3 regions of the Micromonospora sp. B006 genome follow, and region 3 is predicted to be linked to each of the others. Evidence: riboswitches for the same ligand, from Rfam matches in the RefSeq annotation. Region 3 holds a riboswitch; each other region holds the start of a gene.
The links. A riboswitch is a leader RNA that binds a small molecule or an ion and turns the genes downstream of it on or off. The one in region 3 is predicted to bind cobalamin.
Positions count from the first base shown of each region.

Region 1: another riboswitch for cobalamin. It lies ahead of MicB006_RS15640 (ferredoxin); the one in region 3 lies ahead of MicB006_RS13555 (ribonucleoside-diphosphate reductase subunit alpha).
Region 2: another riboswitch for cobalamin. It lies ahead of metE (5-methyltetrahydropteroyltriglutamate--homocysteine S-methyltransferase); the one in region 3 lies ahead of MicB006_RS13555 (ribonucleoside-diphosphate reductase subunit alpha).

Region 1 is NZ_CP030865.1:3,502,949-3,513,177, forward strand. Features, by position in the region: gene MicB006_RS15610 (sulfatase) at 1-1,108, opposite strand, end outside; gene MicB006_RS15615 (hypothetical protein) at 1,490-1,849, shown strand; gene MicB006_RS15620 (hypothetical protein) at 2,197-2,457, opposite strand; partial or broken gene MicB006_RS15625 (Fe-Mn family superoxide dismutase) at 2,463-2,624, opposite strand; gene cobF (precorrin-6A synthase (deacetylating)) at 2,875-3,654, opposite strand; gene cobN (cobaltochelatase subunit CobN) at 3,651-7,250, opposite strand; gene MicB006_RS15640 (ferredoxin) at 7,247-7,891, opposite strand; cobalamin riboswitch at 7,981-8,162, opposite strand; gene MicB006_RS31650 (hypothetical protein) at 8,205-9,560, shown strand.
Region 2 is NZ_CP030865.1:3,180,614-3,190,842, reverse strand. Features, by position in the region: gene MicB006_RS14970 (tetratricopeptide repeat protein) at 1-878, shown strand, start outside; gene MicB006_RS14965 (lysylphosphatidylglycerol synthase domain-containing protein) at 983-3,322, opposite strand; gene MicB006_RS14960 (DedA family protein) at 3,441-4,097, shown strand; gene MicB006_RS14955 (beta-1,3-glucanase family protein) at 4,367-5,959, shown strand; cobalamin riboswitch at 6,161-6,379, shown strand; gene metE (5-methyltetrahydropteroyltriglutamate--homocysteine S-methyltransferase) at 6,495-8,744, shown strand; gene MicB006_RS14945 (Ig-like domain-containing protein) at 8,864-10,229, shown strand, end outside.
Region 3 is NZ_CP030865.1:2,840,048-2,850,276, forward strand. Features, by position in the region: gene MicB006_RS13540 (acyl-CoA thioesterase) at 84-596, shown strand; gene MicB006_RS13545 (LysE family translocator) at 600-1,223, shown strand; gene MicB006_RS13550 (PrsW family glutamic-type intramembrane protease) at 1,297-2,127, opposite strand; cobalamin riboswitch at 2,248-2,458, shown strand; gene MicB006_RS13555 (ribonucleoside-diphosphate reductase subunit alpha) at 2,573-4,969, shown strand; gene MicB006_RS13560 (ribonucleotide-diphosphate reductase subunit beta) at 4,960-5,988, shown strand; gene MicB006_RS13565 (MFS transporter) at 6,010-7,245, opposite strand; gene MicB006_RS13570 (condensation domain-containing protein) at 7,283-8,722, opposite strand; gene MicB006_RS13575 (glycosyltransferase) at 8,733-9,848, opposite strand; gene MicB006_RS13580 (DegT/DnrJ/EryC1/StrS family aminotransferase) at 9,954-10,229, shown strand, end outside.

The DNA of each region.
Region 1 (10,229 bases), 660 kb from region 3:
GGTCGTGCTCGGGGAAGTCGGCCCCGTCGACAAGCCACGGCAACAGGTCGACCCCGTCCAGCGGGTACCGCTCGTCCGGGGCCGTCCCGCCGGCGTCGATCAGCGTGGCGGTCAGGTCGAGGGTGTGGACCGGGTGGTCGGTGACCTGACCGCCGGGCACGGCCGCCGGCCACCGCAGGATCAGCGGCACCCGGATGCCGCCCTCGGTGAGGTCACCCTTCTCCCCCACGAACGGCCAGTTCTTCGACCACCGTTCACCGCCGTTGTCGGAGGTGAAGACGACGATGGTGTCGTCGGCGCGGCCCGCCTCGGCCAGCGCCGCGAGGACCCGGCCGACGCCCGCGTCCAGCTCTTCCACGAGTTCGGCGTACTTCGCCAGCGAGCCCCCGTCGGGGTGGATCAGCGGCGTCGGTCCCCGCTGCCCGTCGAACCTGCGCCGGATCTCCGTGCCGACGTCGCGGTCGTCCGGGCCCTCCCAGGGCCAGTGCGGCGCGGTGTAGTTGAGCTGCACGTAGAACGGGCCGGCACGGTCGGCGGCGACGAACTCCGCCGCACGGTCGGAGATCAACGAGGTGTAGTAGCCCGCCTCCTCCACCGGCGTCTCCCCCTCGTAGAGGTCGGCCTCGCCGATCGTGTTGACGTGCTCGAAGTAGTCGACCGCCCCGTCGAAGTTGCCGTAGAAGGTCTGGAAGCCGATGCGCAGCGGGCTGTACCACGGCAGCCATCCGCAGTGCCACTTGCCGAACATCGCCGTCTCGTACCCCGTCGCCAGCAGCAACGACGACAGCGTCGGATGCTCGGCGGGGATCCCGTTGCCCTCCCGGTGCGTGGTCAGCGGCTCCTCCAGGCCGGCCGGCAGGCGGGTGGGGTAGCGCCCGGTGTACAGCCCGATGCGGGTCGACGAGCACCACGGCGAGCCGGCGTAGCCGTGCCGGAACAGGAGGCCCTCCGCGGCCAGCCGATCGAGGTGGGGCGTGCGGATCGCCGTGGAGCCGTAGCAGCCCAGGTCGCCCCAGCCGAGGTCGTCGGCCAGGATGAACAGGATGTTGGGCGGCGCGGCCGGCCGACCCCCGCCCCCCGCCGTCCCCGCGCCACCACCGGTCGTCATGCGCCCCGTATACCTGTTCTTCGCGCGACCTAACGTCCCGTCGCGCCGGAGATGCGCGCGGCCGGCGGCCCCGACTTCCGCAACGTTCGGAACCAGGCCAGCAACCCTCGAACAGCGGCGCGGCGGGCCCGCGACGACCGCTCCAATCCGCCCCGGAACCCACCCTGAGCCGCGGGGGTCAGTTCCAGGTGGAGCCGACACGGCACCCTGACCGCGGTCAAGGCCACGCCACACCGGTCTGGAAACAGCCATCTGACATGCCGTCGCTGACGTCAACACTGGCAGCAGAGCAGCCCTGCCGCGTTCACGCTCCTGATAACCAGTACGGACAATCGCCATGAACTCAGGAAATCAGACCGATGGCGCAGCATAGTGGAGCACATGCGTGAGCTGTCCGGCGGCGATCTAGGAATGCTCCTCTCCGTCTTCGCCTTGCTGCTGATAGCCTTCGGTATCGACTTCCACCTGTCCAGGAGTGCCATTCGGCGAAGCCGCCGAGGTGCGACCTTCGCCAGCATCGTGAGCTTGGTCGGTGAATCGACGACAGCTCTCGCGCTCGTGCTGACATGGATCGCCTTATGGAGTCCCGTTGCGTGGGAGAAGATCGATGACCTGCTCGTCTTCATCCCAGGGACGATCGCCGTCGTGTGTGCCGTTCTCCTCACCGGCGACCGGGCACTAGACAGGGTTATCCGCATCGCGGCGCGTTCTGATGGCAGCAGTGGAACCGACGACGGCTAATCCTCAAGTCTGATTGGGCGCACGGCGTCGAACATCAATCATCCTGGAATACTGTCACCTGTTGCCGCCGCGGGCGGGGCATGTTCTGCCGCGACAACTCGTAGGCCCGGTTTACAGGCACAGCCACACAGACGCGATCTTCGCTGACACACACTTAACGAAGATTACGTCGAGGTATCCCAACACTCTCTGAGCCAGGTTCGCTGGGCCTGAGCCGCCCCGGGTTATGTGGAGACGGCTCTACAAGATCCGGGACGGTTCATCCGCCGCATCGGGCCTGCCCGAGCTCGGCGGTGACGCTGCGGTTGCCCGCTGGGTTCCGCCTCCGGGCGGAACCCAGCGGACCGTCATGCCGGTTGGGACTGGACGGTGTTGGCCAAGAGTAAGGACAGCTCCCGGACCAGGTCGTCCATCGACTGGCGGCTCTGCGCCTTGACCAGGCCCAGAGCGAGATCGGCCAGGAGGTAGAAGCCGAGGGTGCGGGACTGCTCGGAGCCGAACGCCGACATCAGTTCCTCCGCGCCCGCGAGGTCACCGCGATGCTTGGCCGCGATGACCCCGGCGGCGCGTTGGACGATCTCGGCCGCCTCGGGGGTGTACCCGGTCATCCCGATCAGATCTTCGGGGTGGCGGCGCGGGCGGCGTCGAAGCGGGAGATGACGTCGGTCCAGTTGACCAGGTTCCACAGCCGGTCCACGTAGTCCGGGCGGACGTTGCGGTACTGCAGGTAGTAGGCGTGCTCCCAGGCGTCGAACACCAGGATCGGGGTTGAGCCCTGCCCGACGTTGGCTGGCGCAACCAATTAGACGCGCCCGTACTGAAACGGTCGCCGACATCCGATCATCAACGGATCACTACGCGATCTACTTACTCCGCGTGGAGCACGGCCGCTACAACGGCGATTGTAGTGAAGGAAGGCTCGGCGCAAGGCGTTAGAGCGGCACGCACAGTAACGGGTTGCGGCCAACGATCGCAGGAGTGCGTTCACGGCTGGGTGATCATCGGTGGGTCAAAGGATGTGATTCTCAGGATCGCCGCTCGAGGCTGCCGGCCCGGCGCAACAAATACGTGTCCATGACCCAGCCGCGGCTCTGTTTCGCCGCCGTCCGCCGGGACCAGATTCGGTCGGCGACCTCGTCAAGGTTGCCGGCCACCAGTTGCTCGTCGGACGAGCCGAGGTTCGCGCCCCACCAGATCCGCCAGGCCGACAGTTCGGGGAGCTGGCGACAGGTCAATGCCCCGTCGAGCAGGACGACGAGGTTGTCGTGTGTCGCCGCGTCGTGGAGCAGGCGGCGGCCGGTCGTGATGGTGATCGGGCCGCCGATTGTGTTGAGGACGAGCCGGTGGTGTGCCGCCAGCAGTTGGATGCTGCTGAGGCCGGGTACGACGTCCACGGTGATGTCGACCCGTGCGCGTTCGGCGATGCGGTCGGCCACACGGATCGCCGAGTCGTACAGGGCCGGATCGCCCCAGACGAGCACTGCGGCGTCTCCCGGGTTGTCCAGCAATGCCTGCTCGAACGCCTCGGCCCGTGCCTCGTGCCAGTCGCGTACCGCGCCGGTGTAGTCGGCCGGGCCGGCACGGTCGCGTTCCGGGTCGGGTACGTGCACGAGCCGCCAGGCGCCGGTGACGTGCCGGGCGCAGATCGCCTCGCGCATCGCGATGAGGTCGGCCGTGCCCGGGTGCTGTCCGGTCTTGTCGGCGACGAGGAAGTAGTCGGCCTCGTTGAGTGCCCGGACGGCCTGGGCCGTGACCAGTTCGGGGTCGCCCGGGCCGAGGCCGACCAGGGTGAGGCGCCGTGTCACGCCTGATCCTCCAGGTCTCCCTCGACCTCGAGGTACACGCGGGCCATCTCCGCCATGACCTCGGCGTCCGGTTCGGCCCACAGTCCACGGTCGGCGGCCTCGTTCAGCCGTTCCACGATGCCGCGCAGTGCCCAGGGGTTCGCGCGGCGCATGAACTGCTGGTTCGTCTCGTCGAGGACGTATTCACGGGCCAGTGACTCGTACATCCAGTCGTGGACGACACCGGCGGTGGCGTCGAAGCCGTAGAGGTAGTCCACGGTGGCGGCGAGCTCGAACGCTCCCTTGTAGCCGTGGCGCTGCATCGCCGCGATCCAGCGCGGGTTGACCACCCGCGAGCGGAAGACGCGGTTGGTCTCTTCCTGCAGGCTGCGGGTGCGTACGGCGTCGGGCGTGGTGGAGTCACCGACGTACGCCCTGGGTTCGGCGCCGGTCAGCGCGCGGACCGTGGCGATCATGCCGCCGTGGTATTGGAAGTAGTCGTCGGAGTCGGCGATGTCGTGCTCGCGGGAGTCGATGTTCTTCGCGGCGACGGCGATGCGCCGGTAGTTGGTTCGCATGTCGTCGGTTGCCGCGATGCCGTCGAGGCCGCGGCCGTAGGCGAAGCCGCCCCAGGCGGTGTAGACGGCGGCCAGGTCGGCGTCGTCGCGCCAGGTGCCGGACTCGACGACCTGGAGGATGCCGGCGCCGTACGATCCGGGCTTCGAACCGAAGATCCGCGTGGTGGCCCGCCGCTGGTCGCCGTGCTCGGCGAGGTCGTGGCGGGTGTGTGCCCGCACGTAGTTGCGCTCATCGGGTTCGTCGAGCCCGGCGACGAGCTGCACGGCGTCGTCGAGGAGTTCGATGACGTGCGGGAAGGCGTCGCGGAAGAATCCCGAGATGCGCACGGTCACGTCGATGCGGGGCCGGCCGAGTTCGTCGAGGCCGATGACCTCCAGGCCGTTGACCCGGCGTGAGGCCGTGTCCCAGGTGGGGCGTACGCCCAGCAGCGCCAGCACCTCGGCGATGTCATCGCCGGAGGTGCGCATCGCGGAGGTGCCCCACACGGAGAGGCCGACCGATCGGGGGTGCTCGCCGGTTTCGGCGAGGTGCCGGGCGACGAGGGACTCGGCCATCGCCTGTCCCGTTTCCCAGGCCAGACGGGACGGAACGGCCCGCGGGTCGACGGTGTAGAAGTTACGGCCGGTCGGCAGGACGTTGACCAGTCCGCGCAGCGGGGAGCCGGAGGGCCCGGCCGGGACGAAACCGCCGTCGAGCGCGTGCAGGACGTTGGTCAGTTCGTCGGTGGTGGCGGCCAGCCGCGGCACGACCTGCTCGGCGGCGAAGCGCAGGACGTCGCGTACCACCGGGTCGTCGTGCAGCGCGTCGATCGCGTCAGCCTGCCAGCCGGCCTTCTCCATCGCCTCGATCAGGGCACGGGCCTGCGCCTCCACGGCGTCGATGTCGGCCGCCGGGGCGTCCTCGGCAAGACCCAGCGCGGCGGGCAGGCCGGGCAGTGCCCGGTTCTGTCCGCCCCAGACCTGTGTCGCGCGGAGCACGGCGAGCACCAGGTTGACGCGTGCCTGTCCGGTCGGTGCCTGGCCGAGCACGTGCAATCCGTCGCGGATCTGTACGTCCTTGATCTCGCACAGCCAGCCGTCGACGTGCAGCAGGAAGTCGTCGAACTCCTCGTCGCCGGGCCGTTCGTCCAGGCCGAGGTCGCGATGCATCTGTGCGGACTGCATCAGCGTCCAGATCTGCTGGCGGACCGCGGGCAGCTTCGCCGGGTCCATCGCGGCGATGTTGGCGTGCTCGTCGAGCAGTTGCTCCAGCTTGGCGATGTCGCCGTAGCTTTCGGCGCGTGCCATCGGCGGCACCAGGTGGTCGACGATGGTGGCGTGCGCGCGGCGCTTGGCTTGGGCACCCTCGCCAGGATCGTTGACCAGGAACGGATAGATCAACGGCATGCTGCCGATCGCCGCGTCCGTGGCGCAGGCGGCTGAGAGCGCGGCGTTCTTCCCCGGCAGCCACTCCATCGAGCCGTGTTTGCCGAGGTGCACCACCGCGTCGGCGCCGAAGCCGTGTTCGAGCCAGCGGTACGCGGCCAGGTAGTGGTGCGACGGAGGCATGGCCGGGTCGTGGTAGATCGCGACCGGGTTCTCGCCGAAGCCACGCGGGGGCTGGATGAGGATGACGACGTTACCGGCGCGCAGTGTGGCCAGCACGATGTCGCCGTCGTCGTCGACGAAAAGCGAGCCGGGAGCCTCGCCCCAGGTCTCGGCCATGGCGTCGCGTAGCGCGGCGGGCAATCCGGCAGTCCAGCGCCGGTAGTCGTCCCGGCTGATACGCACGTGCGACTCGCTGAGCTGAGCCTGCGTGAGCCACTCCTCGTCCTGCCCACCGGCGGCGATCAAAGCGTGGATGAGCGCGTTGCCGGCCGTCGTGTCGGCATCCTCTCCCTCGACCGGGAACAGCGGGTCGAGCCCGGGAATTGCGCCGGGTGCGCCGAGGTCGTAGCCGGCATCTCGCATCGCGCGCAGCAATCGGATCGCCGACACGGGCGTATCGAGGCCGACGGCGTTGCCGATGCGGCTGTGCTTGGTCGGGTAGGCCGACAGGACGAGGGCCACCTTGCGCTCGGCGGGCGGGACGTACCGCAGTCGGGCGTGGTTGACGGCGACGCCCGCGACGCGGGTGCATCGCTCAGGGTCGGTCACGTAGCGGGGCAGGCCGTCGACGTCGACCTCCTTGAATGAGAACGGGACTGTGATCAGGCGACCGTCGAACTCGGGGATGGCGATCTGGGTCGCGGAGTCGAGCGGGGTGACGCCTTCGTCGGACGCCTCCCACTCGGCTCTGCTGGACGTGAGCGCCAGAGCCTGCAGCACGGGGATGTCGAGGGCGCGCAGCCGTTCGACGTCCCAGGACTCGTCGTCGCCGCCGGCGCTCGCGGCGGCGGGCCGGGCGCCGCCGGCGGCCAGGACCGTGACGACGATCGCATCCAGGGTGGCGAGTTCGGCGTACAACTCCTCGGGCGCCGCCCGCAGTGACGAGACGTAGATCGGTACGCCGGTGGCCACGCCGGTGGTGTCGATGGCATCGGCGAGTTCGTGGGCGAACGCGTTGTTGCCGCTCACCTCGTGGGCCCGGTAGTACAGGACTCCGACGCGGGGCCGGGCGTCCGGGGCCGGCTGCCGGCTGACTCCCCACTCGGGCAGCACCGCCGGCGGTTCGAAGCCTTCGCCGGTCAGCAGCACGGTGTCGGACAGGAAGGCGTGCAGTTGGCGCAGGTTCTCCGCGCCGCCCTCGGCGAGGTAGCGGTGTGCCTCGGCGCAGACACCGATCGGGACGGTCGACAGCCCCATCAACGCGGCGTTCGGCGTCCGTTCCCCACCGAGCACGACCAGGGGACGGCCGGTGCCGCGGATCAGCGCGGCGAGGTCGCGTACGTCCTCGGGCGAGCCGAGCACCCGCAGAATGACCAGGTCGGCCTCGCTGGTCAGGGTGTCGCGGCGCTCGCCGGTGAGCCGGGCAGGGTTGGCCCAGGACCAGTCCGCGTTGCTGGCCCGCGCCGAGAGCAGGTCGGTGTCCGAGGTGGACAGCAGGGCGATGCGTGTCATGTTTCTCCTTCGGTGACACGGGAGCCGAGGCGCAGGTCGCCGACCGGACGGCCGGCGCGTAGGTGCTCGCCGACGAGGCGTGCCGCGTCGCCGGGTCGCACCGGCCCGTACCAGGTGCCGGCGGGGTGCACGACGGCGACTGGTCCGTGGTTGCACGGGAACAGGCAGCCGGTCTGGGCCATGAGGACGTCGGCGTCGGTGAGCTGCTGCTCGACGAACGCGCCCACGATCGCGCGATAGGTCTCGTCCGCGCCGCGGGCACTGCAGCGCGGGCCGCGGCACAGCAGTAGATGATGGCGGTACGGCGGCGTGGTCTCCCAGGCCGGTGAGGTGAGTGGCGCCTCGTGCCCGGTGATCGCACGCTCGCCGAACCGGATGACCGGCGGGTCGATCTGCTGACGGTGCCAGTGGCCGGCCACGCGTCCCACCCACGAACGGGCGAAAGTCAGGTCGTCGGTGCTCACCGGTTCCAGGCGAACCTCCCGAACGCCCTCGGCGTGCAGCAGGTCGAGCACATGGGTCAGCGTGGGCTCGCCGGCTTGCAGGAAGGCCAGTCGGGCGCCGGCTGCCTCGGCCTGCCCGCGTAGCACCGGCGACGCGGCGTCCGTCAGTGCGGTCGCGACGTGAACGAGGACGCTCACGGGGTCAGGAGCCGGTGATCCGGTGCGATCGGGACACGGGGTCTTCTTTCGTCCGGGGCCTGTGCGCGAGGCCTGGATGGGCACGTGTCGCAGACGGATCTGCGGCCAGCAGGTCTTCGGACTCGGGATCAACCGGACGGGGCGCCTTCCCAGACCGTGGGTCCAGTGGCGTCGTGCCCCGCCCGTCACCCTCACCGCTGCGCGTCAGTCCCGGATTCGCACCGGGTTCCCTGGCTCATGGCTGAGTTTGACTGGCATCACGACGGTAGCACCGACAGTACGCGCCCGGGGCCGCGCCGAGGTCCTGCAGAACATGCGAGTGCGGTTCGTGCAGGGCGTCGCTGGCGAAGCTCCGAACGAGGACGCGCTGCGCATCGGGCAGGCCCTCACCCCGCCGGCCCAGGTCATCCTGAGCACCGACACCGTCGGCGTGCCCGGGGTGGCTCCGGCGGAGCAATTCGACGACGCGGTCCAGGCGCTGGTCGCCAGCGTGCACGGCGAGTTCAAACCTTGGGAGCCGAGCGCCTCCGACGCTGCGGCGGTCGTGCGGGCGCTGCCCCGCGCGGTCTACGACGGTGACCTCGACGAGAACGTAGCCCGGATCGCGACCGGCTACCTTCCGGTCAAGGACTTGCCGACCGTGTTCGGCAAGACAGTGCCGGCGACGGCCCTCTGGCGGGCCGTCTACCTGGCCGCGTACTTGTGTGCGCCGGTCGAGTTCGCCGCTATCAAGCGGCACCTGCGTGATCAGCTCGGTGTCTCCCGGATCGAGAACCGGACCTACGTCGGCCACCTGATGACGCTGATCGACCTACCGTGGCGGCAGGCCAAGCAGGACACCCGACGTCAGGCGCTGCGAGCCTGGCAGAACGGTGGTCCGATCCCGCACGAGATCCTCGGTGTCGACTGGGACCCTGTGCCGGTCTCCGACTTCACCGCCCTGGTGCCCAAGGCCCTGGCCGGTGACGTGAACGCCCGGTACACACTGCAGGTGGCAGGCGGTATCGCGCTGGTCGCCGACAAGCTGCTGCTCTCGAACACCGGTAGCGCCGCCGACCGCGAGCAGGTGCCGTTCCGCTCTGACGTCAACGACGTCGTGGCCGGCCTCGGCACCAGCGCGGACGGGTTGTGGCTGCTCGCGCGGGCCGCGAACGCGTTCCGGGCTGACCGTCGGGCGATCAACTCGTACACGTCCCAGGAGCTGCAACGGACCTCGCCCGCGGCGGGCAGCTACGTGGTGCCTCGGCCACGCCCGGACGATCCCTCGAAGCTGTTGCACGACAACGCCGGCCAGCCCGATCCGCTCGTGCCGTACTGGGTCGTGCACTACTCGGACCCGGCACGCACCGCGCAGGAAAAGGCTAAGAAGGCCGCCGCCCCCAAGCCGGCCCCGACCACCGAGTCCGGTGCCGCGAAGGTCGTCCGGCTGCGGGCCGCCGTCCAGTCCCAGCTCAACGCGGCGCTGGCGGACCTGAAAACCCTGATCACCCTCGGCAGTGCCGATCTATCGCTGGAGCCGGTTCTGGGCGACCAAGCGACCTGGAAGAGCCTTGTCGACACCAACAGCGAGATCAACGGCGCGCTTTACTCGGCCCGTCCGCCCGCACCGTCGGTGGTCGTGACCGTCCCGGACGAGGAGGACGACGAGGACGAGGACGAGTTCGCGTGAGGCTAAATCCGGATCACTCTTGCGCGACCGGCTGGCACCGGATGATCGAGGTCGTCGGCGAACACCTGCGCGCCGGCGCTCGGCCATGGCAGGTATATCCGATCACGGCCGGTACCGGAAATGCGCGTCTGCGCCGGATCCCGGCTCTACCCGGGCCGATGATCTACGCGGTCCCTGACTGGAATGGCTGGTCCTACGTCGGACTGACCGTCCAGAACTTGCCTGATCGACTCCGCGGGCATCTACGCGAACCCGCCAAGGCCGCACGCTGGGCTGCGGTAATGGCCCTACCGCTGGACGCCGACGTCGGCGCCGTCCAGATCGCCCGGCTGGAACGTGCCGGGAAGGATCTACTCGCACCGCGCACCGGATCAAGGTGGTCGACCGGGCGAGGCTGACCAACACCTGCACCGTGGATCTCCGGTGGCCGGGCACCCGGAAGTGTCCCGGCCACCGGCACGTCCGCGATAGTCCTGCCCGACATCGGCCCGGAGTTGGTCGACGTCGGGCAGGAAGCGCCGATCTCTGCGGCCGACCGGACGCTGGGCGGCACCGTTCTGAGCCTCGGGGCGCCCGGCGCGAAGCGCGATCTCAGCGGCTTGCCGCAGTGGCATCGGCCAACCGCAACGGCCAGCAGTCCCAGGGTCGGCCCGCGGGTGTCCTGCGCCT
Region 2 (10,229 bases), 340 kb from region 3:
TGGACAGCCGGGCAGGCCGGCCCGACCGCGCGCTGCGGCTCGTCGACGACGGCCTGGCCCGGCTGACGGCTGCGCTCGGCCCCGGCGAACGCCGGCAGGACCTGGCCCGGCTGCGCCACAACCGGGCGCAGGTTCACCTCGCGCTGGGCGACCCGGCGCGGGCGCTGGCCGACCTGAACACCGTGATCGCCCACGACCCGGACAACTGCGAGTACTACGTGGACCGCGCCGCCCTCTACCGGGCGGCGGGCCGGACCCGGGCCGCGATCAGGGATTACGACGCCGCCATCCGGCTGGGACCGCACCTGCCCGAGGCGTACTACAACCGGGCCGTGCTCCACCACGAGCGGGGCCGCCTTGAACGGGCGCGCGCCGACCTGGAGCGGGTGCTCGCCATCGCTCCCGGGCACCTCGACGCCCGGATCGCCCTGGTCAACCTGCACGTGGAGCGCGGCGCGCTCGACGCCGCCGAGGCCGGCGCACGGGCCGGGCTGGCCGGCGCTCCGCACGAGCCCGCGCTGCTGTGCACCCTGGGCCTGGTTCTCGCCGAGCGCGGCCGGCCCGCCGAGGCCGACGAACTGCTCACCCGGGCCCTGAGCGGAGACCCCGAGCTGGTGGAGGCGTGGACGAACCGGGCCGCCGCCCGGTTCGAGCGAGGCGACGTGGCCGCCGCGCTCGCCGACCTGGACCGGGCGGTGGCGCTGTCGGAGGCCCCCGTGCCGCGCTACAACCGGGGCACGGCCCTGGCCCGGCTGGGCCGGTGGGACGAGGCGGCCCGTGACTTCGCCCGGGCGCTCGCCCAGCCCGGCCTGGACCGGGCCCTGCGCCGGGATCTGCGCGCGGAACTCGCCCGCTGTCGCCGGGCGCTGGCCGCCTGACCCGGCCGGCATAGCCCGGGAGACTGCCGAAGACGCGCGGATCGCTACTGCCGCTCTGGCCCGGCCCATGATCGCCGCCGGTCGTCACCTGCCGTCGCCGACGTTCACAGCAGCCGGCGGCGGGTCAGGAGCCGGAAGGCCAGATAACCCGGTGGTACCGGGAGCCAGAACGTCGCGAGACGGTAGATCAGGGTGCCCGCGATGGCGGCGTCCAGCGGCACTCCGTAGAGCAGCAGACCGGAGACGAGCGCGGCTTCGGTGGCGCCGAGCCCGCCGGGGGTGGGCGCGGCGGACGAGACACCCTCGCCGACGAGGGAGACCAGGATCACCGGGGGCAGGTGGGCCAGCGGGACCGGGCCGGCGGCGATCAGCGCGAGGTAGAGACAGAGGCCATAGGTGAGGGTGAGCGCCGTCGACGCGACGACGAGCCACCGCAGCCCGTGGTGGTGGCGCAGTTCGCGCAGCGCGGTCACGACCTGGCCGGCCGCCGCGCGTCCACGCCGCCGGACCCGGGGTACGGCGAGCACCCCGGCGAGGACCAGCAGCACGGCCAGGGCGCCCAGTAGCAGCGGAAGTGCCCTGGCCGCGTCGTGGGCGAGGATGCCGGCGGGCTGGCGGGCGAACGGCAGCAGCACCGGTAGCAGCACCACCACCGAGAACATCCCGGCGGCGCGGGAGACGGCGACGGCGGTGCCCGCGTCGGCGGCGACGAGTCCCTTCTGGTGCAGGTAACGCAGGCTGAGCGCGACGCCGCCGAGGCTGCCGGGAGCCAGCCGGTTGGCGAACGACGCGGCTACCTGCGCCAGGGTGGCCTCGCCCAGCGGGACCCGGCGGGCCGTGGCCAACCGGAGCACGAGGCCGCTGAGCAGGTAGGTCAGGGCGGAGCCGAGCAGCGTCGCGGCGACCGCTACCGGGTTAGCGTGCACGATCAGATCCAGGGCGGTGCGGATCTCGCCGAGCTGGGGGAGCAGCAGGTGCACGACCAACCCCAGGACCAGCAGCTCCAGGACGGTGCGGCGGCTGATCCGAACCACCTTCGCCGCCGGGCGGTCGCGGTCCGGGCTGCGTCGCAGGATCTCCTGGCGGAGGCTGTCGAGCATGCCGGGCCGGGCGCGCAGGGCGGTCCGGCCGGCGCCGGACAGCACCGCGGGTTGCAGGAACGGCACGCTGTCCGCGACCGCCGCGCCACCCAGGCGGTCGATCGCCGCAGCGACCACGCAGGCCGGGTCGACCCGGCTGGACAGGGCGACCATCAGCTCGACGACGTCGCGGGCCCGCTGCTCGGCCGAGGCGTCGTCGGCGCCGAAGCCCAGGTCCACCAGGTGGACGTGGTCCCGGCCGACGAGCACATTCGCGGCGCGCAGGTCCCGGTGCGCGATGCCCACCCGGTGCAGACGCGCCACCTGGTCCCAGGCGTCGCGTACGGCGGGAAGCGGGACCGGCCCGACGACGGCGTGCAGCGGGGCGGCGTCGATGAACTCCTGCACCAGCACGGCGTCGCCACCGGGCGCGGCGGCGGTCGTGACGACGGCCGGTATCCGCACGGCGGCGCGCGCGGCGAGCAGGGTCAGACAGGTCTCGTGTTCGCTCTGCTGCCGTGCGCTCAGGTACGGCGGCGCGTCGGCCACGTGGCGGTAGCGCATCCGCCGGTAAAGCTTGTATACCCAGTCCGCGTCGCGTTGCTCGCCGCCGGTCACCTTGACGAACAGTCGCCGTCCGCCGGTGGTGACCGCCTGCCACGGCTGCGAGCCTCGGGCGTCACCGCGGATCGGCGCCAACCGTGCCACCTCGATCCCGCGCCGCCGCAGCGTCGCCCGCAGTGCGGGCACCGACCGTTGCGGCCCGACCTCGCCGACCACGAGTCGGGTCAGACACACCGCGAGCCAGCCGACGAGGACGCCGCCGGCCACATCGATCGGCAGATGCGCTCCGACGTGGATCCGCGCGACGGCGACCAGCCCGATCACCACCCAGGCGGCGCGGCGCCACCGGGGGCCCCCGGCCCGCGCGGCGACGAGTGCCAGGGCGGTGGCGACCGCGACGTGTCCCGACGGGTACCCGAGGCGTCCGGTGATCGTCTCACGCAGGACCACGTCGGTGAGCAGCGCCGAGGGCCGCTGCCGGGCGACCGTGGCCTTGCCAGCTGCCGCGAGCCAGTACGCCAGATTCCCGGCCAGCAGGAGAGTCCACGCGGTGCCGATGCGGCGTGCGATGACGGCTGCTGCGGCGGCGACGAACACCGCCGGGTACGAGCCGAGCTGCATGACCAGGACCAGGACCGGGGTCAGCCCGGCCGGAAGGTGGTTGAGCAGGGTGAACAGGTCCTGCTCCCAGCGCGGCACCCGGTGGCTGCGTACGGCCGCGCTGAGCGCCGCCAGAAGGCACGCCGAGACGGTCAGGCTGACCAGCAGCGCCGGCGACGGGCGATGCGTACGCGCTCCCACCGGTCCTCGGCCGCCCCTCGTCCGGCACCGTCCCTGCCGTCGATCGAACCCTACGGTTCGCCCGCCCGCGGGAGGCACTTCTCTCTCACCGGCCACCCTCCGGGGCGACAATCATCGGGTGGACAGGGTCGTGGCGGTGCTCGTGGGGCTGCCGCCGCTGCTCGTCCTGACCCTGGTGTTCGTCCTGCCGGCCCTGGAGTCCTCGACGCTGCTCGGGCTGGTCGTACCGGGTGAGACAGCGATCCTGATCGGTGGGCTGGTGGCCCACGGTGGTGCGCTGCCGCTGTGGGCGGTGGTCGCCGCCGGGACCGTCGGGGCGTGCCTCGGTGACCAGGCCGGGTACGCCCTCGGCCGCCGGTACGGCGCGGGTGTGCTCGCCCGCGCCCCGCGAGTGCTGCGCCGGCGCCTCGACATCGCGCGGGCCCGCCGCCTGGTCGCCCGCCGCGGGGCATGGGCGGTGCTCATCGGACGCTGGGTGGCGGTGCTGCGGGCCGTTGTCCCCATGATCGCCGGGACCGGTGGGATGCGGTGGCCGGTGTTCCTGCGGGCGAACCTGGCCGGCGGGCTGGTGTGGGCGACGGCCGTGGCGCTGCTGGGCTACCTGGGCGCCGCCTCCTACCGCTATCTGGAACGGGAACTGGGCATCGGGGAGTGGGCGCTGCTGGCCCTGATCGGCGTCGGCGTGGCGCTGCGGGCGTGGCAGAGGGCACGGCGCGAACCGGCTGACGGTGAGCGGGGAGGCCAATCACCCGCGCGCGGTGGGGCGGATCGGTAGCGTCGCCGAGGGGGTGGCCGGCGACCGCGGACGCAGTGGAGCGCGGGCCCAACCGGGTCGACGCGGGCGCCAGGCGGGGCTGGCGGCTCCTGCTGTCGCAGGACGGCGACAACTGTGGTCCGCGGCCCCTGCCGCATGATCGACATCGGGTGGACGGCGGACCGTGACGGTCTCACATCCATCGGTGATCACCTATTGACAAACAATATTAACAATTGGACTCTGCTGAGAGAGCGCTCTCCCGTCCCTGTCTTCAGCGAGGTGTCGTCATGCGTCTTCGAAGAAAGCTGCTCGCCGCTGCGTCCGCACTGCTCGCCGGGCTCGCGGTCACCGTCGTCGCCACGCCCGCCCACGCGGTCGGACCGGCGTTGCTGCCCGTCACCGTCACCAACACCACCGGTCGCAGCGACCCGGTCTACCTCTATGTCATCGGCGTCCAGCTGTCCTCCGGCCGGCTCGGCTACGTCACCTCCGGCGGCGCCTTCGTGCCGTGGAGCGGCGGGCAGATCCCGCCGTCGCCCGCGCCGGACGTCTCCATACCGGGCCCCGGCAACGGTGGCAGCACCACGATCCAGTTCCCCCGGGGCTTCTCCGGTCGGGCCTACTTCGCCCTCGGGCAGAAGCTGAAGTTCCTCCTCACCCCCGACGGGCTGGTGCAGCCCGCGCCCTGGGCCGCCGGTGACGCGAACCGCGACATCCTCTTCGACTGGAGCGAGTTCACCTACAACGACTCCGGGCTGTGGCTCAACAGCTCCCAGGTCGACATGTTCGCGATCCCGCACGCGGTCACCGTGACCGGCGTCAACGGCGTCACCAAGCGCACCGGCGACGTGGTGGCCAACGGACGCAACGCGGTCATCGACGGCATCCGGGCGCAGCCGGGCTGGGCCAACACCGTCCACACCCGCTCCGACGGGACCGTGCTGCGCGTCCTGGCTCCGGGGAAGGCAGCCGGGGCCGGCCTGCTGAGCACCACCTACCTGGACTCGTACATCGCCTCCGCGTGGAACGCGTACACCACGAAGACCTTGACCGTGGCGCCCTTCGCCGACCAGCCGGCCATCCGGTACTACGGCCGCACCTCGGGCAACACCATGACCTTCACCAACGGCAGCGGCCAGGTGGTCGCCTCCTTCAACCGGCCCTCCTCGGCCAGCGTCTGGGGCTGCGACGGCGACCTGCCCGCGCCGAACGACCAAGTGGTCGGCCCGATCTCGCGCACGCTCTGCGCCGCCCTCAACCGAGGCACGCTCGGCACCATCGACACCCAGCCCAGCACGAACGCCGCCGACTTCTACCGCAGCAACCCCACCAACCAGTACGCCCGCCTGATCCACGCCAACATGACCGACGGCCGGGCGTATGCGTTCGCCTTCGACGACGTCGGCGGATTCGAGTCACTGGTGCACGACGGCGACCCCCGTTCGGCCGGACTGATCCTCAGCCCGTTCACCGGCGGTGGGGGCGGCAACCCGACCACCGGGGTGCCCGTGGTCAGCAACTGGAACAACAAGTGCATCGACGTGCCGAGCTCCAACTTCGTCGACCGCGTGCCGCTGCAGATGTGGAACTGCAACAACACCAACGCGCAGAAGTGGACGTTCAGCGGCACGGCGCTGAAGAGCCAGAACGACAAGTGCATGGACATCGACGCCGGGTCCACCGCCAACGGGGCGGTGGTGCAGCTCTACACCTGCAATGGCACCGGCGCTCAGCAGTTCACCCTGAACGCGGCCGGAGACCTGGTCAACCTTCAGGCCAACAAGTGCGTCGACATCAAGGACCGGAACGGCAACGACGGCGCGAGGCTCCAGCTCTGGGACTGCACGGGCGCGGCCAACCAGAAGTGGCGCAAGGGCTGACCGGCCCTGCGACGGGGGGCGGGGGCCGACCGCGAGTCGCTCCCGCCACCGGCAGGCCGACGGACGACGGGTCAGGCGCCGGGCGAGCCGGCGGAGGCTGTTCTCCCAACGGACACCGGCCTCCGCGATGGGGCTTGGGCCCCGCGACGGCTCGCCGTCCCGCAGGACGGACGCGCCGACCACGCCGGCTCACCGCCCCATACGATGGACAACGGTGCTGGTTCGCCGTGCCCGTGAAGGGTGTGGCGTCGTAAGAGGGAACCCGGTGTGAGTCCGGGACTGCCCCGCAGCGGTGAGTGGGAACGACAGCTGTCATCGAAGCACTGGACCGTGAGGTCTGGGAAGCGACGGCCAGTAGGTGACCGGATGGACCGGTCGCGCCCGCGAGTCCGAAGACCTGCCCGCACCGCGCACACCGTCCGGTGTGCGCCGCCGACGGTCGCTCGGGACGGCCGGTGCGGAAGCCGGTACGCCGCCCGTACCCCTTCCCTCCCTGCCCCGATCGGCCTCGTGTGCTTCGAGGGAAGGGATCTCCATGAGTACCGCATTCGGTCAGAGCACGGTGCTGGGCTATCCGCGTATCGGGGGCAACCGGCAACTCAAGAAGGCCGTCGAGGCCTACTGGGCGAGCCGGATCGACGCCGAGGAGTTGGCGGCGACCTCTGCCGCGCTACGGGCGGAGGTCTGGCGGACGCTGCGCGACGCGCGTCTGGACGCGATCCCGTCCAACACGTTCTCCTACTACGACCACGTGCTGGACACGGCCGTCGCCGTCGGCGCGGTCCCGCACCGGTTCGCCCGTCTCGGCCTCGGCGATCTCGACACCTACTTCGCCATGGCCCGGGGCGTCGATGCCGAGCCGGCGCTCGAACTGACGAAGTGGTTCGACACCAACTACCACTATCTGGTTCCCGAGATCGGCTCCGACACCGCCTTCGCGGCGAATCCCGACAAGGCGCTGCGCGAGTACCGCGAGGCCCGCGAGCTGGGAATCGACAGTCGGCCGGTGCTGGTCGGCCCGGCCACATTCCTGCTGCTGGCCAAGCCCACCGGGGCGCGCGGCGAACCGTTCGACCGGTTGACCGACCTGGTCGACGTGTACGCCGACATCCTGCGATCCTTCGCGGCGGCGGGCGTGCGATGGGTGCAACTGGACGAACCCGCCTACGTCGCCGACCGGAGCACCGCCGAGATCGACGCGCTGCGGGAGGCGTACACCCGGCTCGGCGCGGTGGAACAGCGGCCGGCGATCTTCGTCGCCACCTATTTCGGCGAGCTCGGTGACGCGCTGCCCGCCCTGCTCGACACGCCGGTCGAAGCGGTCGGTGTGGATCTGGTGGCCGGGCCCGGCAACCTGCGGCGGCTGGCCGGTGCGGGACCGCTGCGTGGCAGGACGATCGTGGCCGGCCTCGTCGACGGCCGCAACGTCTGGCGTACCGACCTGCGCGCCGCCGTGGCGGCTGGTGCCGCTGTCACCGCCCTCGCCGACCACGTCGCCGTGTCCACCTCGTGCTCGCTGCTGCACGTGCCGGTGGACCTGTCCGCCGAGACCGCTCTCGACCCGGCGCTGCGTCAGCGGCTCGCCTTTGCTCGGCAGAAGGTCGATGAGGTCGTCCGGCTCGGCCGCGCGCTGCGCAACGGCACCACGTCCCTGCCCGAGCCGCTGCCGCCCACCCCGGCCGCATGGCGCGACGACACCGTGCGCGGCCGGCTCACCGCGTTGCGTGCCACGGATCGGCAGCGCGGCGCGTACCCGGAGCGAGCGGCGGCACAGCAGGCCCGGCTGAACCTGCCGCCCCTGCCGACCACGACCATCGGATCGTTCCCGCAGACCGACGAGCTGCGCCGCGCGCGTGCCGAGCATCGGGCCGGCCGCATCGACGACACCGCCTACACCCGGCGCATGCGCGCCGAGGTCGAGCACGTCGTCCGGCTCCAGGAGCGGCTGGGCCTGGACGTGCTCGTGCACGGCGAGCCGGAACGAAACGACATGGTCCAGTACTTCGGCGAGCAGCTGGACGGTTTCGCCGCCACCGAACACGGCTGGGTTCAGTCCTACGGCTCCCGATGCGTGCGTCCGCCCATCATCTACGGCGACGTGGCACGCAGGGCGCCGATGACCGTCAACTGGTCCACCTACGCGCAGTCGCTGACCGACCGGCCGGTCAAGGGCATGCTCACCGGCCCGGTCACGATCCTGGCCTGGTCGTTCGTCCGCAGCGACCAGCCACTGGCAGACACCGCGGACCAGGTCGCGCTCGCCCTGCGCGACGAGTGCCGCGATCTCGAGGCAGCCGGTATCCGGGTCATCCAGGTCGACGAGCCGGCGCTGCGTGAGACGCTGCCACTGCGCGGGGCGGACCAGAGGGCGTACCTGGACTGGGCAGTCGGGGCGTTCCGCCTGGCCACCTGCGGAGTCGCCGACGACACCCAGATCCACACCCACCTGTGCTACTCGGAGTTCGGGGAGGTGATCACGGCCATCGAAGCCCTCGACGCCGACGTCACAAGCATCGAGGCATCCCGCTCCCGGATGGAGGTCCTCGACGACCTCGCCGCCATCGGATACCGCCGGGGTGTGGGGCCCGGCGTCTGGGACATCCACTCACCCCGGGTGCCGTCCCACGACGAGGTCGTCGGCGCGCTGCGCCGGGCCGTGGCCGCGGTGCCGGCCGAGCGGCTGTGGGTGAACCCCGACTGCGGCCTCAAGACGCGCGGCTATCCCGAGGTCGAGGCGTCCCTCCAGCACCTGGTCGCCGCCGCGGCCGAGCTGCGCGGACGCTGAGCCGCGGGCCGGGCGGAACGCCGCGCCGTTCCGCCCGGCCCGGACCCGGTTCAGCCCTTGACACACCGTGCCCCGAGCGCCGAGGCTGCATGAAGTGATGTGTGTCGATACACGGGGGCATGATGCGACGCAGGATCTTCGCGCTGGCCACAGCCGCCGCGGTCGTCGTCGGCGGGGCCACGACGATGGCGCTGCGCCCGGCCTACGCCGCGACGGTGTGCACGGTGGACTACACGATCACCCGGGAGTGGTCCAGCGGCTTCTGGGCCGAGCTCACAGTCACCAACCTGGGCTCACCCGTCACCGACTGGTGGCTGCGGTTCCGGCAGGCCAACGGCCAAACGATCACCATGGGCCTCGACCGGCTGCCGGACGGATACACGCTCGGCAGCGGCGAGCTGTACCCGGTGACCATGCTCCGCCCACCGGCGGGGTCCACGCTGCCGACCGGCGCCTCGGTCACGGTGCGGTTCGGCGGCAACTACCGGGGCGCCGACCCCGAGCCGACCGACTGGGCGTTGAGCGGCCAGCCCTGCGACGCGGACGTCACCGGCCCGACCGGCTCGGCGCCGCCGGCGGCCTCGGGGAGCCCGCAACCCAGCCCACTGCCGGGCGGGCCGTCGGTGGCGCTCACCTCGCCCCTGCCCAACGACTTCTTCGCCGCGCCGGGCGTCATCCCGATCCGCGCGGAGGCCACGGCGGCGCCCGGCCGGCGGATCGAGCGGGTCGAGTTCCGGGAGCGTGGCACGTTGCTCGCGGTGGACACCACAGCGCCGTACGCGTTCGACTGGCGTGGCGTGCCGCCGAACAGCGGCACCCGCGTCACCGCCACCGCCTACGACAGCAGCGGCGCCCAGGCCACCGCCGAGGTTCGCGGCGTCCGGGTGCTCCCGCCGCAGGCGTCCGGTGCCGCACCCGCGCTGAAGGCGTTCGGCAACCGCATCCTCGCGGTCACAGCCAGTCCGAGGCCGTACCGGCCACGCGGAATCATCCGGTCGGCCGCGCCCGGCGAGTGCGCGTGGGGGCCGATTCGCTGGGACGGCCCGGTCGACGACGCGTCGGTGGGCGCGCTGCGGGCCCGCGGCGTCAACGCGGTGCGGGTCGTGCTGAGCGACGCCTGCTACGTCTACACGGGCAGCGCTGCCGACAGGCAGAACCGCGTCGGCTACCTCGACGAGGCGGCCCGGTACGTCGACCGGCTCGTCCGGGCCGGCATCACACCCGTCGTGTCGCTACGCCAGAGCGATATTCTCGCGACGCGCTCGTTCTGGAGCGCGGCGGCGGAGGTGTTCGGCGACGACAACGCGGTGGTCTTCGACATCTCGCCCTACGACTTCCCGGCGGCCGGCGGCACTGATCCCGCGGCGGTCTGGACCTGCTGGCGCGACGGCGGTGCCGAGTGCGCCGGCGCCGGCCTGCCGAACTTCGGCGTGCAGGAGCAGATCCGCCTGCTTCGCGTCCGGGGCTCGTTCAACCTGGTCCTCG
Region 3 (10,229 bases):
GCCGGGCGCGAGCCGTCGGCGTGCCTCGACGTGCACACCCCGTCCGGTCGGCGGTCCGCTTCTGCGTAGGACGGAACCGCACGATGACCGATGCCATCACCCTCACCGGCCGACCACCGTCGGCCTCGCACCTGACCCTGTCGCAGATCATGGACCAGCACCACACCAACCTCATGGGTACGGTGCACGGCGGCCGGATCCTCAACCTGATCGACTCGGTCGCCGGGGTGGTCGCCGCCCGCCACTCCGACGGACCGGCCGTCACCGCCGCGATCGACGAGACGGCCTTCCTGCGCGCGGTACGCGTCGGCGACGTGGTCCACGTGGACGCCCGGATCACCTGGGCCGGCCGCAGCTCGATGGAGGTGGCCGTAAAGGTCAGCGCGGACCGCTGGGACCGGGCGGTGCCACCGGTGGACGTGGCGACAGCGCACCTGGTGATGGTGGCGGTCGACGACGAGGGCCAGCCCCGGCCGGTGCCGCCGCTGCTGCCCGGCACCGACGGCGACCGGCGGCGCTACCGGGAGGCACAGATCCGGCGCGAACACCGGCTGGCGCTGCGCCGGGCGCTGCTCGACGGCGTCGAGGAGGGCTGAGGCGTGCTCGGACTGTCGGCGGCCACGCTCGCGGGTTACCTGGCCGCGATCGTGGTGCTCATGCTCACCCCCGGGCCGGACATGATGTTCGTGCTCGCCAACGCCACCCGGTACGGCGCGCGGGCCGGGGCGGTGGCGGCGCTCGGGGTCGCCGCCGGGGAGGCGGTGCACGTCGCCGCCGTGGTGGCCGGGCTCGCTACGGTGATCGCCGCGTCCCCGGTGCTGTTCACCGCGATCCGGTGGGCCGGGGCGGCGTACCTGATCGTGCTCGGGGTGCGGGCGCTGCGCGGCACGGGCCGTACCGGTCCGGCGGCCGGTGGGCCGGACGGCGGCGCCGGGCGGGCGTTCCGGCGCGGACTGCTCACGAACCTGCTCAACCCGAAGATGATCCTGTTCAGCGTGGCGTTCCTGCCGCAGTTCGTCCGGCCCGACGCGGGCCCGGTGGCGGCACAACTGATGCTGCTCGGCGCGCTGTTCGTCGCGGTACAGCTCACCGTGGACCTGGCTCTCGGCCTGGGCGCGGGGCGCTTCGCCCGCCGCTGGGGCGACAGCCGCTGGTCGCGGCGGGTCGACCGGCTCTGCGCTGTCGCCTTCGTCGCGCTCGGCGTCCGGCTGGCCGCCGGCTGAGACGCGCCGGTGGCGGAGCGCGGCGGGACGGGTCAGGCCGCTTGATCGACTTCAGCACGCCGGGGTGGCGGCATCAGGAGGGCTCCGACCCCGCCACCTCGGCGAGCTGGTGAGGATCATGCTCCGCCGGCGCCCGGGGCGGGGCGGCCGGCCGCTCGCGGTCCAGGTGCAGACGCAGCAGCACCCAGCCCAGCGACACGCCGCCGATGAACAGGTACGCGGGCTGCGTGCCGAACGTGTCCCAGCAGGTGTGCAGCGTGACAGCGGCGGCAAAGGTGAGCAGGAACGCCGCCAGTCTCCGGCCGCCGGGCGCGGCGGCGAACGTGAACAACGCGGCGGCGGTCAGCCCGGTCCAGGCCAGGTGCGCGGCGGGCGCGGTGAGACCGCGTACCAGCAGCGTCCGCTCGACCGCGCCGAGGCTGCCCTGCGACCCGACGAACGTGGCGAACGCGTACCCCATCGTCTCCAGCGCGGCGAACCCGGCGCCGGAGGCCACCCCGATCACCAGGCCCTGCGCCGGTGACCGGTGCCGCCGCCAGAGCAGCAGGATGCCGGCCGGCACGATCAGCTTCGCGGCCTCCTCGGCCAGGCCGACGAACGCCATCGGCAGGACTCCGAGCCGGTGCAGCGTGCCGTACTCCAGCCAGCCGGCGGCGACGACGCCGATCACTCCACCGAGGAACGCGGCGACGCCGACGACCGGGCCCGGCACCCGGCGGTGGCCGGGCCGCCCCTGGGTGAAGGCCAGGAACGTGGCCGGGGCGACTGACGCGCCGAGCACGATGAGCGTCGGCACGAACGTGACGGTCCCGGTGCCGGCCAGCGTCTCCAGCACCAGCAGGTGAAGCCCGACGCCGACGAGCAGGACCGCCACCCACGCCCACCGGCGTCCGGTATTCCCCATAGCGCCCAGTATCGCGCCCGGCGGGGAGCGACGGCATCGGGGGTGGGCACTGTGGACGGTGAGATTCATCCGACACGCCGACACGACATCTGGTGTTGCCAGACATCGCCCACCGCCATATATGGTGGTGCCGCAGCTGGTTCGGCCCAGCCCTCCCGGGCAGGGCCGAGGCAAGAGGGAACCCGGTGGGAATCCGGGACTGCCCCGCAGCGGTGAGTGGGAACGACCGCCGTCAACAGCACTGGGCCACCGGCCTGGGAAGCGACGGCCAGTAGGCGACCTCGTGTCGTGCCCGCGAGTCCGAAGACCTGCCAGCGCGCCGTGCGCCTCCGCGTGCGGCGGTCGGAGGTCGCGCGGGACGACCGACGCCAGCAGCCGGGCCGGCCGTGCGCCGCGCCCGTTGGCGTCTCCCGCCGTCTCCAGACGGTGACAGCGAGGAGAGGTCATGACTGTCGTGCAGGAACATCCCCCGTCCACCGCCGGCGGGTCCGAGCCCCGCCGGCTGGCGATGCGGGTACGCAAGCGGGACGGCGACACCGAGCCGGTGGACGTCAACAAGATCGTCCGGGCGGTCGAGCGCTGGGTCGCGGACCTGGACGAGGTGGACCCGCTGCGGGTGGCCACGAAGACGATCAGCGGCCTCTACGACGGGGCGAGCACCGCGGAGCTGGACCGGTTGTCGATCCAGACCGCGGCGGAGCTGATCGGCGAGGAGCCACAGTACTCGAAGCTCGCGGCGCGGCTGCTGGCCGCGTACGTGGACAAGGAGGTACGCGGGCAGCAGGTGGCGAGCTTCAGCCAGTCGATCGCGTACGCGCACGGGCTGGGCCTGATCGGCGACGAGACCGCCGCGTTCGTCTCGCGCCACGCCCGCAAGCTCGACGACGCCGTGGACCCGGCCGGTGACCTGCGGTTCGAGTACTTCGGGCTGCGGACGGTGGCGGACCGCTACCTGCTGCGGCACCCGCAGTCCCGGCTGGTGGTGGAGACGCCGCAGTACTGGCTGCTGCGGGTGGCCTGCGGGCTGTCCCGCACCCCGGGCGAGGCGGTCGGCTTCTACCGGCTGATGTCCAGCCTGGCCTATCTGCCCAGCTCCCCGACGCTGTTCAACTCCGGCACCCGGCACACCCAGATGTCGTCCTGCTTCCTGGTCGACTCGCCGCGCGACGAGCTGGACTCGATCTACGAGCGGTACCACCAGGTGGCGAAGCTGTCGAAGTTCTCCGGCGGCATCGGCATCTCCTGGTCGCGGGTGCGGGGCCGGGGCGCGCTGATCCGGGGCACCAACGGGCGCTCCAACGGCATCGTGCCGTTCCTGAAGACGCTCGACGCCGGGGTGGCGGCGGTCAACCAGGGCGGCCGGCGCAAGGGCGCGGCCTGCGTCTACCTGGAGCCGTGGCACCCGGACGTGGAGGAGTTCCTGGAGCTGCGGGACAACACCGGCGAGGAGTCGCGGCGTACGCACAACCTCAACCTGGCCAACTGGATCCCGGACGAGTTCATGCGCCGGGTCGAGGCCGACGGCGAGTGGTCGCTGATCGACCCGTCGGACGCCCCGGAGCTGCCCGACCTGTACGGCGAGGCGTTCGACGCGGCGTACCGGGCGGCCGAGAAGAACGCGGTGCGCACGGTACGGGCCCGGGACCTGTACGGGCGGATGATGCGCACGCTGGCGCAGACCGGCAACGGCTGGATGACGTTCAAGGACGCCGCGAACCGGCTGTCCAACCAGACCGGTGAGCCGGGCAACGTCATCCACCTGTCCAACCTGTGCACGGAGATCCTGGAGGTCAACGACGACGCCGAGACGGCTGTGTGCAACCTCGGCTCGGTGAATCTCGGCGCGCACGTCACCGCCGACGGCGTGGACTGGGAGCGGCTGCGCGCGACGGTACGCACGGCAGTGGTCTTCCTCGACCGGGTGATCGACATCAACTACTACCCGGCCGAGCAGGCGGCGGCGTCCAACCCGCGCTGGCGGCCGGTCGGGCTCGGCCTGATGGGCCTGCAGGACGCGTTCTTCACGCTGCGCCTGCCGTTCGACTCCGCCGAGGCGAAGGAGCTGTCCACCCGGGTGCAGGAGGAGATCCTGCTGACCGCGCTGGAGACCTCCGCCGGGCTGGCCGAGCGGTTCGGGCCGCATCCGGCGTACCCGCAGACCCGGGCCGCCAAGGGTGACCTGCACCCGGACCTGTGGGGCGCGGAGCCGGCGCAGACCGGGCGGTGGGCCGCGCTGCGCGAGCGGATCGCCGCGCACGGGCTGCGCAACTCGCTGATGGTGGCGATCGCGCCGACCGCCACCATCGCCTCCATCGCCGGCTGCTACGAGTGCGTCGAGCCGCAGGTGTCCAACCTGTTCAAACGCGAGACCATGTCCGGGGAGTTCCTCCAGGTCAACACGTACCTGGTGCGGGAGCTGAAGGCGCGCGGGCTGTGGACGCCGCAGGTCCGCGACCGGATCAAGCGGGCCGAGGGCTCGGTGCAGGGCGTCACCGAGCTGCCCGCGCCGGTGCGGGAGCTGTTCCGCACCGCCTGGGAGCTGCCGCAGCGGGCGCTGATCGACCTGGCCGCCGCGCGGGCGCCGTTCGTCGACCAGTCCCAGTCGCTGAACCTGTTCCTGAGCGCGCCGACCATCGGCAAGCTCTCCTCGATGTACCTGTACGCCTGGAAGGCCGGGCTGAAGACCACGTACTACCTGCGATCCCGTCCCGCCACCCGCATCCAGCAGGCCACCGTCGCGCCGGTGCTCGCCCCGGTCTCCGGCGTGGTCTCCGCCGTGAGTGACGACGAGGCGCTGGCCTGTTCCCTGGAGAACCCCGAGAGCTGCGAGGCATGCCAGTGACCACCACCGCGCCGACCCGGCACATGCTGCTCGACCCCGGCATGGACCTGACCCTGCGGCCGATGCGCTACCCGCGCTTCTTCGACCGGTTCAAGGACGCCATCAAGAACACCTGGACGGTGGAGGAGGTGGACCTGCACTCGGACCTGGCCGACCTGGCGAAGCTGTCGGCGGCCGAACGGCACCTGGTGTCGCGGCTCGTGGCGTTCTTCGCCACCGGCGACACCATCGTCGCCAACAACCTGGTGCTCAACCTCTACCAGCACGTCAACTCCCCGGAGGGCCGGCTCTACCTGTCCCGGCAGCTGTTCGAGGAGGCGGTGCACGTCCAGTTCTACCTGAACCTGCTTGACACGTACGTGCCGGACGAGAAGGAACGGTTCGCCGCGTTCGCCGCGGTGGAGAACATCCCGTCGATCGCCCGCAAGGCGGAGTTCTGCTTCCGGTGGATCGACTCGATCTTCGAGCTGCGGGAACTCCGGACCCGCGACGACCGGCGGGCGTTCCTGCTCAACCTGATCTGCTTCGCCGCCTGCATCGAGGGCCTGTTCTTCTACGGCGCGTTCGCCTACGTCTACTTCCTGCGGTCCCGGGGCCTGCTCAACGGGCTGGCCTCCGGCACCAACTGGGTGTTCCGGGACGAGTCGATGCACATGGCGTTCGCGTTCGACGTGGTGGAGACCGTACGCGCCGAGGAGCCGGACCTGTTCGACGCCGAGATGGAGCGGCAGGTGAAGGAGATGCTGGCCGAGGCGGTGGAGTGCGAGGTGAGCTTCGCCGCTGACCTGCTCGGTCAGGGCGTGCCCGGGATGTCGCTCGCGGACATGCGCGAGTACCTCCAGCACGTGGCCGACCGCCGGCTGGCGGTGCTCGGCATCGCCCCGATGTACGGCAGCGGCAACCCGTTCGCGTTCATGGAGTTGCAGGACGTGCAGGAGCTGTCGAACTTCTTCGAGCGGCGGGTGTCGGCGTACCAGGTCGGGGTGACCGGCAGCGTCACGTTCGACGACGACTTCTGACCGCCGCCCCCGCCCCGGCCGTCACGGCCGGGGCGGGGCCGGGCTCTCGCCGGGCAGCGCCGCCGCCCGGACCCGCCCGATCAACGCCACGACGGCGAGCGCCAGCACCGCCACCACCACGAACGCGGTACGCAGGTCCAGCGCGCCGGCGAGCAGACCGATCACCGGCGCCGCGAGCAGCGCGCCCGGCCACTGGCCCATCGCCACCACGGAGACGCCCTCGCCGGACGTGAGGCCCGGCTGCTCACCGGCGAAGCCGAGCACCGTCGGGGTCACGCACGCCAGGCCGAACCCGAGCAGTCCGAAACCGGCCATCACCGCCGCCGGATGGGGGTACGCCACCGGCAGCGCCACGCCGACGGTCGCGACGAGCGCGGACAGCCGGACGAAGCGGATCCGCCCGACCCGGCCGGCCAGCCGGTCGCCGAACAGCCTGGCGACGGTCGCGGCCAGCGAGAGACAGGTGTACGTGGCCGCGGCGAGCACCGCCGTGGCGCCGGCCACCTCGGTCGCGTACAGCGCGCTCCACTGGGCGCCGGCCATCTCGATGAACGAGGCCAGGAAGGCGATCACCGCGAGCAGCAGCAGTTGCGGGGTGAACCGGTCACGCAGCCGGCGCCGCGCCTCGCCGTCCTTCGTCTCCTGGCGGGGCGTGTCGGGCAGCCAGCGGTGCGTGCCGACCAGCAGCGCGCCCAGCAGGACACTGGTGACGGCCATCTGCGCCGACGGCGACATCCCGATCGCCGCGGCGCCGGTGCCGCAGAGGCCGCCGACCAGCATGCCGATGCTGAAACCCGCGTGGAACGTGGACAGGATGGGCCGCCCGTACCGCTTCTGCACCTCCACCGACTGGGCGTTCATCGGCGTGGCCAGCAGATTCGCCGCGAAGCCCCAGACCGCGAGCCCGCCGACCAGCGCCACCACAGTGGCGGACGCGGCCAGCAGCGGCGCGTTGAGCAGGATCAGCGCCGCCCCGGCCAGCGCCAGCCGGCGGGTGTTGATCCGGCTGATCAGCACCGCCACCACGACCAGGGAGACCAGCTCCCCGGCGTTCGTGGCGATGTTCGCCAGGCCCCAGCCGGTGTTGCCGACCCCTACCGCGTCGCGGACGTCCGGCACACGGGCCGACCAGCCGCCGATGGCCAGACCCATGATGACGAAGAGCAGCACCACCGACCAGCGGGCCCGTACGGCCGCGCGTGGCACGGGCGGCGCGGGCGGCTCCGTCGTGTGCTGGTTCGTCGAGGTGTCCGTCATATCGTCGTACCTCTCTGGGAGCGGTCCGGTCCCTCTCCTACCCGATCGCGTGGTCGAGGAAGCACGCACCGTCAGGCAGGCGCACCTGCCCCGGGGACATGTCGGGAGTGGTGACGAGTGCCGACACCACAGCGACGTAGTCGTCGATCAGCCCGCGGACGAGGTCGTCGCCGAAGACGCCCCGGTTGCGGATCACCACGCCCCCGGCCCGGTCGTCGTCCACCACGACGATCGGTGAGCCCCGCTTCACCCAGACGGGCAGGCACTCGGACGGCACGTCGGCGGCGACCACCGGCGGCGGGGTGCCGGGCGCGGGCCGGGCGGTGATGTCGACCGGCTCCACCCGCAGGTCCGGGCAGTGCAGCACCGGTGACGCCGACGCGGCGGACTGGAACCAGGCGTCGAACAGGTGGTTGTCCGGCCAGGGCCGGATCGCCGGGAAGTCGGGGCGGACCGACCGGGCCACCCGGTGGAACGCGGTGGCGTGCGCGACCGCCTCGGCCAGCGAGGCGTGCGCGGCCTCGACCACCGCGCGCATCGGCGCGTCCGGCTCGACGGTGACCGGCAGGTAGACGTTGTTCGTGAACTGACCGACGAGCCGGCGGGACAGCGGGCTCTCCCGGCCCAGCGTCGTGGTGCCCAGCACCACCCGGGACCGTCCGGCCCGCCGCGACAGCAGCACCAGGTACGCGGCGAGCAGCAGCACGTACGGGCTGGTGCGGGCCCGCCGGGCGGCCGGGCGCAACCGCGCGGTGACCTCGGCCGGGAACGCGAAGCGGGTGGCCACCTCGGCGCTGAGCGCGACGTCCGGCGCCGGTGGCGACGCGGGGAAGAGCTGGTACGGCTCCACCGGCCGCAGCCGGTCCCGCCAGTACGCGGCCCGGACGGCGGCGTCGACGCCGTTCCCGGCCTGCTCCGTCTCCTGGAGCGCGGCGAGCGCGGTGAAGTCCACGCCCAGCGGCGGCTGCGGGTCGGCCGCGCCGAGCCGGGCCGTGTACGCGTGGCACAGGTCCTCCACCACGACCCGGCACGACCAGCCGTCGGAGACCATGTGGAAGAAGCAGAGCGCGAGCACGTGCTCGGTCGCGGAGAGCCGGACCAGCGCGGCCCGCCACAGCGGCGCCCGGCCGGGGTCGAACGCGTCGTTGCGGTGCGCGTACGCGATCCGCTCCACGCGGGCCTGCTGCTCGGCCGGCGGCAGGCCGGACAGGTCGACGTACTCCAGCGGCGACTCCACATGCGGCAGGATCCGCACCGCCGGCTCCACGCCGACGCGGTCGAACCGCATCCGCAGCGCGTCGTGCCGGTCCACCACGTCCTGCATCGCCTGCCGCAGCACGTCGACCCGAAGCGTGCCCCGCAACCGGCGGAACTCCACCACCACGAGCCGGGCGGCGCCGGGGTGGGCCGGGTCGAGCGCGGTCATGAACTCCCACATCATCTGCTGGCCGGGGGCCAGCGGCAGCGTCGTCGCCACGGCCGCCCCCTCAGGCCGCCACCGGCGGCGCCGCCACCGGCGGGATCGGCTGGTAGTCCGCCTCGTCCGGCGCGCGGAAGCCGGTGAAGAGCAGGTCCGGGCGGCCGAGCCGCAGCGAGGTGACGAACGCGGCCCCGTCGAAGAGCGTCTCGATGGCCGCGCAGGCCGCCGACTCGGCCACCGCGCGCGGTCCCCGGTCACCGCCGAGCCGGCCGGGCGTCTTCGCGGCGATCACGGCGGCCGCGACGGCCGGCACCGCGAGCAGGCTGCGCCCACCGCTGCGCCGGGCCGTCAGCAGCCCGGCCAGCGCGGTCACGGCGAGCGTGCTGGCGGTGTTGAGCACGAACCGGCGCCGGTGCGGGTGGGCCAGGCAGAGCCACTGCTCGGAGCGCCCGTACGTGGTGAACCGGTAGGCGACCGCGCGGAACGTGTCGGCGACGCCGGTGTCGTGGGTGACCACCCCGTCCGGGTCGGTGAGCAGCACGTAGCCGGCGTCGGTGAGGAGCAGCCCGAGGTGCAGGTCCTCCCCGCCCAGCGGCATCGGGGAATCCTCCGGGAACCCGCCGACCGCCTCGAAGACCGCGCGCTTCACGGCCATGTTCGCCCCGGCGCCCCAGGACACGCGCTCGTAGTGCAGCGGCCGGGTCAGGTCGCCGAGCAGCAGGTAGGAGCGGCGCATCACGCGGAAGAACGCGCTGTCGCCGGGCTCCACGAGCACCGGACCGGTGACGCCGGCGACCTCGGCGCCCGAGGCGCGCAGCCGGGCCGCGTACCGGGTGATCAGGTCTGCGGGCACCCGGCAGTCGGAGTCGGTGAACAGCACCAGGTCGTGGCGGGCGTGCCGGACGCCCAGGTTGCGTTTGGCCCCGACGTGCCGGGGTCCGCGCACGTAGCGGGCGCCGTACTCGGCGCAGGCCGCGCGGTGGGCGGCGGCCGCGGCGGGCGCCGAGTCGTCGACGACCACCACCTCCACCGGCTCCGGGCAGTTCGGGGCGGCGTCGCGCAGGCTGCGCAGCTGGCGGCGCATCTCCGCCACCCGGTCCTTGACCGGGATGACCACGGAGACGCCGCGCGTGACGGCGCGGGGTTCGGTCGGTTCGCCCACGGGCGATGCGGATCGGCTCATGCACCGAGAGTCGACCACCGGGATACAACGCCGATACACGGCGCCGCCCGCCCCGGACATCGCGTGTGTACCGCTGATGTATCGATGAGCATCAAGGTCGAAGGCATGACGACCTCCATCCCCATCGACCGGCGGCTCGCCGTGGACGGCGGCCGGCCGGTCCGCCCGCCGGACCGCCCATGGCCACGCTGGCCGACCCCCGCGCCGGACGCCGCCGCCAACCTGACCGCGGTGCTGACCGGCGGCCGGTGGGCGATCAGCAGCCCGTCCGTCGGCGACGGCGTCCTGTTCGAGCGCCGCTTCGCCGCCGACTTCGCCCGCTACGTCGGCACCCGTCACTGCGTACCCGTCGACCACGGGTCCAGCGCCCTGGTGGTGGCC